Regions from separate parts of the Micromonospora pallida genome, predicted to be linked through region 1. Evidence: riboswitches for the same ligand, from Rfam matches in the RefSeq annotation. Region 1 holds a riboswitch; the other holds the start of a gene.
What was found. Region 1 has a riboswitch for cyclic di-AMP ahead of GA0074692_RS22530 (coiled-coil domain-containing protein). Riboswitches for the same ligand answer to the same signal wherever they lie in the genome.

Region 1 (3,196 bases):
GTGACGCTGAACCGGGCCGTGCAGGAGGGGCGGTGCGCCGTGGTCGGCATGTCGTACCGGCTGGCCGCCGGCGGGGTGCGGGTGGTCCACTCGGTGCCGGCCGGCGACGACTTCGCCCTGGCCGCCGGCGCGGCCCCGCTGGCGCCTGGTCGGTCCTGACCGGCGAGCTGGCGCCTGGCTGGCCCCGAACTGCGAACGGGCCCGCAACCGGTCGTCCGGTTTGCGGGCCCGTTGTCGTCGGCTCGGTCAGAGCATGGACACGTGTACGTGGTCCGTGTGGTTGGACGGGCCGCTGTACGACTTCCAGCCGGTCGCCGGGAACCAGATCTGCCTGTTCCAGATCACGTAGTAGATGCCGAGGCGGTCGGCGTTGCGGACCAGGAACGCGGTGAGGTTGTTGCCGTACATCCGCTCCGCCTTGGTGTCCCAACTGCTGAAGCCCGACTTCTGGAGCGACCAGTCGCAGGCCCGCCCCTTCGGGTGCTCGTACGGCCCGCCCAGCCGGTGGCACCCGACGAACATGTTGAAGCCGGCTCGCTTGACCTCTTTGTACATGTGCAGCGTGCGCGCGGTGATGCAGCCGCCGGTGGTCGGGTCGTCCTCGGTACAGCCCAGCGGACGCCAGTTGCCGTTGCTGTCCCGGCCGGGGCCGGGCCGGGCGATCGGGGAGGTGGCGTCCACCAGGCCGCCGGTCAGGCCGACGCCGCCGACCAGCGAGAGGGACTTCTCCGCCTCCCGCTTGCGCTTCTTGAGGATGTCCGCCTGCTTCTGCTGCTCCATGACCTCGGCGTCGAGCGCCTTCTTGGCCAGTTCCGCCTGCTTCTTGACGGCGGCGACCGCGGCGACCTTCTTGCCGTTGACCATGTTCATCTCGTCCAGCGCGCTGGCGCGCTCGACGAACGAGTCGGGGGTGTTGCTGTTGAGCAGCATGGAGGTCGCGCCGACCCGACCGGTCATGTACGACCGTACGGCGATCGTGGCCACCTGCGGGGTGAGCGCCTTCAGTTCGTTCTGCGCCCGCTCGACCTCCAGCGCGAGGGTGAGCTGCCGCTTCTTCGACGCGTCCAGTTTCGCCTGGGCCTGCGTGTAGCTGCGGTTCGTCTCCTCGATCACCTCGTTGAGGAGCTTCGGCTGCTCTCCGTCGTGCCCGGACGGGCTCGACGGCTCCGCCATCGCTGGCGCGGGGCCAGCGGCCACGGCGAAGGCGGCGAGTACGGCCACGACAGGTTTCAGCCAGCGGCGTGAAGGTGCCGTCACAGTTGTCCCTTCCATCGACCGCCGACCGGGTTAGCTGACGGGTTCAGGGCGGAAGTGGCCCCTACCGCTGACGCGGATGCACCCCATGAACCTGGTTCCCCGGTTCGCCGCAGGCGATTAGGCGGTGGCCCCGCTGGCGCCGGTGCGCGCCTTCGGCGGTAACCGGCAGCGAGGTTACCCGACAGTGGGCACCGGGTTCTACGCCCGGATACCGACCAAAAGCGTCATTTCCCCATTGCGTTCCGTCACTCCCGCCACATTTGTCAAGATCAGGCGATTGATGATAACGCTGTGCGATTTCACCATGTCGATTCCGTGTTTCCCGGTCGACCGGGTCCGTCGGGGATATTGTTCGGTCCGGTGGCGACCCGGGGGCCGCTGAGGGCGGCCAGCGCCTCGTCCCGTTCCCCGGCGGGCCGGCGCGGGCGAGGGGTCGTCGTACCGCCCCGCCCGGCGGTGGTGACCAGGGCGGCCAGGCCGGTGGTGATCGGCACGGCGGCGATCAGCCCGAGCGTCGCGACGATGCTGCGGACGATCTCCTGGGCCAGGAACTCGCTGGTCACGATCTCGGTGACGCCGCGGGTGTCGGCGGTCAGCAACAGCAGCAGGGGCAGCGACGCCCCCGCGTACGCGAGCACGATCGTGTTGACCGTCGAGGCGATGTGCGCCCGGCCGACCCGGGTGGCCGCCCGGTAGAGCTGGAGCCGGGTCAGGTCCGGATTGGCGTGGGCCAACTCGGTGACCGTGGCGGCCTGGGTGACCGTGACGTCGTCCAGCACGCCCAGCGAGCCGATGATGATGCCGGCCAGGAGCAGTCCGTGCAGGTCGACGTCGGCCTGGAACATCGAGAGCGTGGTGGCGTCCTCGGAGCCGTACCCGGTCAGATGGGTGAACGCGGTCGCCAGGCTGCCGAGAAGGCCGGTGAGCACCAGGCTGGCCAGGGTGCCGAGGACCGCGACGGAGGTCTGCGCGGTGACCCCGTGGGTGAGGTACAACACCACGAACATGATCAACGCGGCCCCGGTGATCGCCACTGGCAGCGGCGCCTGCCCGGCGCTGATTCCGGGCAGCACGAAGGTGAGCAGGATCGCGAAGCTGGCCGCCAGCCCACCGAGCGCGGCCAGCCCGCGCCACCGGCCGAACGCCACGATGGCGACGGCGAAGACCAGGGCCAGCCAGATCAGCGGCTTCCCCCGCTGGTGGGCGGCGATGCTGTAGCTGCTCACCGTCGGGTCGGCCGGATCGGTCAGTACGACCAGGACCACCTTGTCGTCGACTTCCACCGAGGGGGATCCGGCACCGGTCGGCAGGGGCGTCTCGACCCGCTGTCCGGCGTCGGGCCCGGTCTCGACCGCGATCGTGGCGATGCCGCACGGCCCCGCCGTCGTCCCCTCCGGGGTTTCCGGGGCGGGCGGGCAGGCCTCGGTCACCACCCGCTCGACCGTGCCGTGGTAGCGGGGAGCATCCTCGCCGCCGCCGACCTCCGGGGCGTCCCGGGGCCAGAGCACCAGCGCCGCGACCAGCGTTACCAGGAAGAGCGGGACCACGGTCGCGATCAGGACGCGCCGTACGCGCGGCGGCGCGGCGACGGCGGGACGGCTGTGGTCGTGACCCATGCTTCTCCCAACGGTCCTGGTGTGGCGGTTGCCCCGGCCGAACCATTCTGCCGGGTCCGAAGCCGCAGCTCGCGGCCTGCTCACCGATCCGGCCCGGGCTCACCGGCACCCGCCGTCGTGCGCGAGCGGCAGCTCACACCGCTGTCCGCCGCCCAGTCGCGCGTCACACCAGACCCGGGTACGCCTCGACTGGTCGTCCTCCGCGCTGACCGTGGCCTCCCCGAAGTCGAGGGCCGGCACGTGCCCGAGGGAGTCGCGCAGCGCGACCACGAGGACGACGGCGTCCACCCGGCGGGGCAGCGCCACCGGCAGGTGCAGCACCC
Region 2 (3,196 bases), 1.5 Mb from region 1:
CGCCGCGACCTGGCCGACGTGGACACCGTGCTGGAGCGGCTGCTCGGCACCGACCCGCTGGCCGAGGCCCGCTGGGCGATGCGTACCCACTACCTGGGTGACTTCCCGGTCGAGTCGTACGCCGAGGGGTTCCTGTCGGCTGCCCGGGCGCACCTCGAGCCGGCCACCGTGCCGGCCGGCCGCCCGCCCCGGCCAGGCGGACCGGCCAGTCGGCGTGGAGCCCGTCGCCGGCTGACGTTGGGGTGGTAGCAGGGGTCCCCTGTTACCGCATTTTGCGGAACAGGGGACCCCTGCTACCTCACAGCGACGGGTACGCCCCGCGTGGGCTCAGGCGGAGTAGCCGCGGGTGGCGGCCCAGTTCGCCAGGTCGATGGTGGTCATCCAGTACGAGCTGGCGGCGGGGTTCGCCGGGTCGGAGATCTTGACGGTACGGCCGTTGTCCCGGTAGCCGACCACGGTCAGGTAGTGCCCGCCCGGGTACGAGTGCCACCCGCCGTCGACGTCGGTGGCGGAGCCGGCGATGTTGACCACGACGGCGTACCCGCTGCCGACGGCCCGGACCACGTCGGCCTGGAGCCGGTCCATCTGGGCCGGGGTGGCCGAGCCGCCGGAGATCATGCGGGTCCGGTAGAAGTCCTTGCCGACGAGGGCGTTGAGGACGCGGGTGGTGTCCTCGGCGGAGTTGGTGCCGGCCTCGGTGGTGTTCAGCCGCTGGGCGAGGTCGTCCTGGGTGCGGACGATGTCCCGGGCGGTCAGGGCGATCCGGGTGGCCGCCGGGCCGCAGTAGTAGTAGGTGGTCTGCGCCTGGTACTGGATGTCCAGCACCTTCGACGCGGGCGGCTTCGGCGGGGTGGGTTTGGCCGTCACGTCCGGGTCCGCCGTGGCGGTGGCGGTGGGCGACGCGGACGGGGTGGCCGGCGCGGTGGTGGCGACGGCGGACGGGCTCGCCGGGGACGCGGCGGTGCGCTCGAGGTCACGGGAGGCGGCGGCCGACCGGTTCGCCTCGGCCGCGGCGGCCACCGTGTCGCCCTGGCGTACCGGTGTGTCGGGGTTGGTGAGCAGGGCGCCGGCAGTGGACGCCGCCACCAGCACCGCCGCTGCGGCGGCGACCTGGTACGACCGGCGGGCCCGGAACGGGTTGAACGGTCGGTTGACCGGGTACTTCACGGATTCCTCCACGGAAGACAGGGGTGGAGAGCGGCGCACCTGGTCGGCACAGGCCGGGCCGTGGTCGGCATCGGCCAGGCCGCGCGATCGGCACTGGTCAGGCCGCGCGAGACCCGAGGGTCACGGGTCGCGGCGGGTGCCCGCTCGGACGGTGTCTGGGAACAGAGACCGCAGTCAGTGCCGGCGGCGCGGACGGACGGCCGGCGGCACCACGGCACCGTGGAGGAACCGGGAGAGGGGGGCGTGCAGCACGAACTACTCCTTCCGATGCCGCCTACCGGGTTAGCTGACGGATTCGGGCGGGAAGATCGCCCTACCGCAGGGACTCGCCCCTGCGGATTCACCCCGGACGTACCTGGGTCCCCGGCTCGTGAGCACGATTAGGCGGGCCGGCGCGGTGTCGCCCTCTGCGACCTAGGACCGCACCAGACGGGCCGACACTACTGACACCGCAATCCGCTGCCAACCCTCGTGGGCAGGGGAAACGACTCACCACACCCGGAAGCGCGACGTGTTCGTGCGCTGACGTCACTCAATGGGACGAGCAGTTTTCCGGGTACCGGTGGGCAACAACGGGACGCCTTGACACAATCGGGCCGCCCCACTCGGCGCAGACCGGCACAACCGGCCTCGAACACGCCAGGCCGCAACCCGTGGTCGGGGTCACGTCACGATCCGGTCACGCTCCGCGCGACGGCGTACGGAATCGGCGTCACCGTGGGACGGACCGCACCGGACGCCGGCCGGGGCGCGTCGACGGTGGGACGGACCGTACCGGACGCGGGGCGGGCCGCGTCGACGGCCGCCCGGCTGCCCGCCCACACCTGTTCCGCGGCGAGGTACGCCTCCTCGGTCAGGCACCGCGCCGCCGTCGCGGCGACCTCGGCCCGCTGCCAGGCGGCCCGCTCGCGGTCGACCGCCGTCCGGTAGTCCGCCCGCCGCAGGTCACGCAGCACCCGGTGCAGGACCGCCTCCTGGTCGACCTGGTGCAGGCGCGGATCCCACCCCTTGCGGCCGGCGAACACGTCGCCGAGGTGCCCCACCGACAGCTCACCCCGCCAGTACGCGGCCATCGCGGCCCGGTGCAGGTACCGCTCGCGGGCGGCGTACTCGGTGGGGGTGCGCGACACGTGGGGAACGGGCAGGACGGTGACCCCGGCGAGCCGACGGGCGGCGGTCTCCGCCTCGTCGTACGCCTGCCAGGCCTCGTCCACCCGGTCCTGGGCGGTCAACCAGTCCGCCCGACAGCAGTGGGCGGTGTGCGCGGCACCGGCGGCGGCGACGGCCACCTCCTCCGCGTACCGGCGCAGATCCACCGGGTCCGGGTCAGCGGCCCCCTCGTCCGGGACGGCGGACGGGGACGGCGTCGCGGCCGGCTCCCGCTCCGGGCGGGCCACCAGGACGGTGAGCACGGTCAACGCGAGCACGAGCAGGGCGGACCAGATGGCGGCCGCCCGGGGCACGTCGACCAGGAACTCGTAGAGAACGACGTCCATCGTCGGCACCTAACGGAACACGGGGTGGGCGGGGGCCGGGGTGAACACCTGGAACGCCCAGCGCACCGACCACCACAGCGGGCAGTCGAGCGCGGCGCGAGGCACGGGGAGCAGATTACCCGGATCGTCGGGTACCCGCGTCGATGTCGGCGGTGTCGGATTCCCGTGCCTGGTCATCGACCGCGACGGCGTGTTGCCGGTCCGACTCGACGGCGTGTCGCCGGTCGGACTCGGCGGCGTCGCGGGCCCGCTGCCGGGGCGGCCCGGCCGCCGCCAGGCCCCCTTCCGGCCCGGCCACCGCAGGGGCTTCTCCCGGCCCGGCCACCGCAGGGCCCCCTTCCGGCCCCGACGGTCGCCCGGGTGCGGTGCGTCGCTTCCGGGACGGGGCGAGCAGGCGCATCATCGGGGTCTCCACCCACCGGTACAGCAGCCAGGCCAACAACAGATTCAGCAGCAGGAAGCCGACCACCACCAGCGGGCCCGTCCAGCCGGTGAAGCCCACGCCGCGATCGCCGGTGAGCCGAAGGATGGTG

Region 2: linked by a shared signal. The riboswitch ahead of GA0074692_RS15945 (C39 family peptidase) and the one ahead of GA0074692_RS22530 (coiled-coil domain-containing protein) in region 1 are both predicted to bind cyclic di-AMP.

What each region holds. Positions count from the first base shown of each region.
Region 1 is NZ_FMHW01000002.1:5,434,546-5,437,741, reverse strand. Features, by position in the region: gene GA0074692_RS22535 (carbonic anhydrase) at 1-159, shown strand, start outside; gene GA0074692_RS22530 (coiled-coil domain-containing protein) at 247-1,257, opposite strand; cyclic di-AMP (ydaO/yuaA leader) riboswitch at 1,261-1,391, opposite strand; gene GA0074692_RS22525 (YibE/F family protein) at 1,557-2,873, opposite strand; gene GA0074692_RS22520 (hypothetical protein) at 2,973-3,196, opposite strand, start outside.
Region 2 is NZ_FMHW01000002.1:3,949,569-3,952,764, forward strand. Features, by position in the region: gene GA0074692_RS15940 (CDP-glycerol glycerophosphotransferase family protein) at 1-249, shown strand, start outside; gene GA0074692_RS15945 (C39 family peptidase) at 328-1,179, opposite strand; cyclic di-AMP (ydaO/yuaA leader) riboswitch at 1,424-1,564, opposite strand; gene GA0074692_RS15950 (hypothetical protein) at 1,836-2,663, opposite strand; gene GA0074692_RS15955 (acyltransferase family protein) at 2,779-3,196, opposite strand, start outside.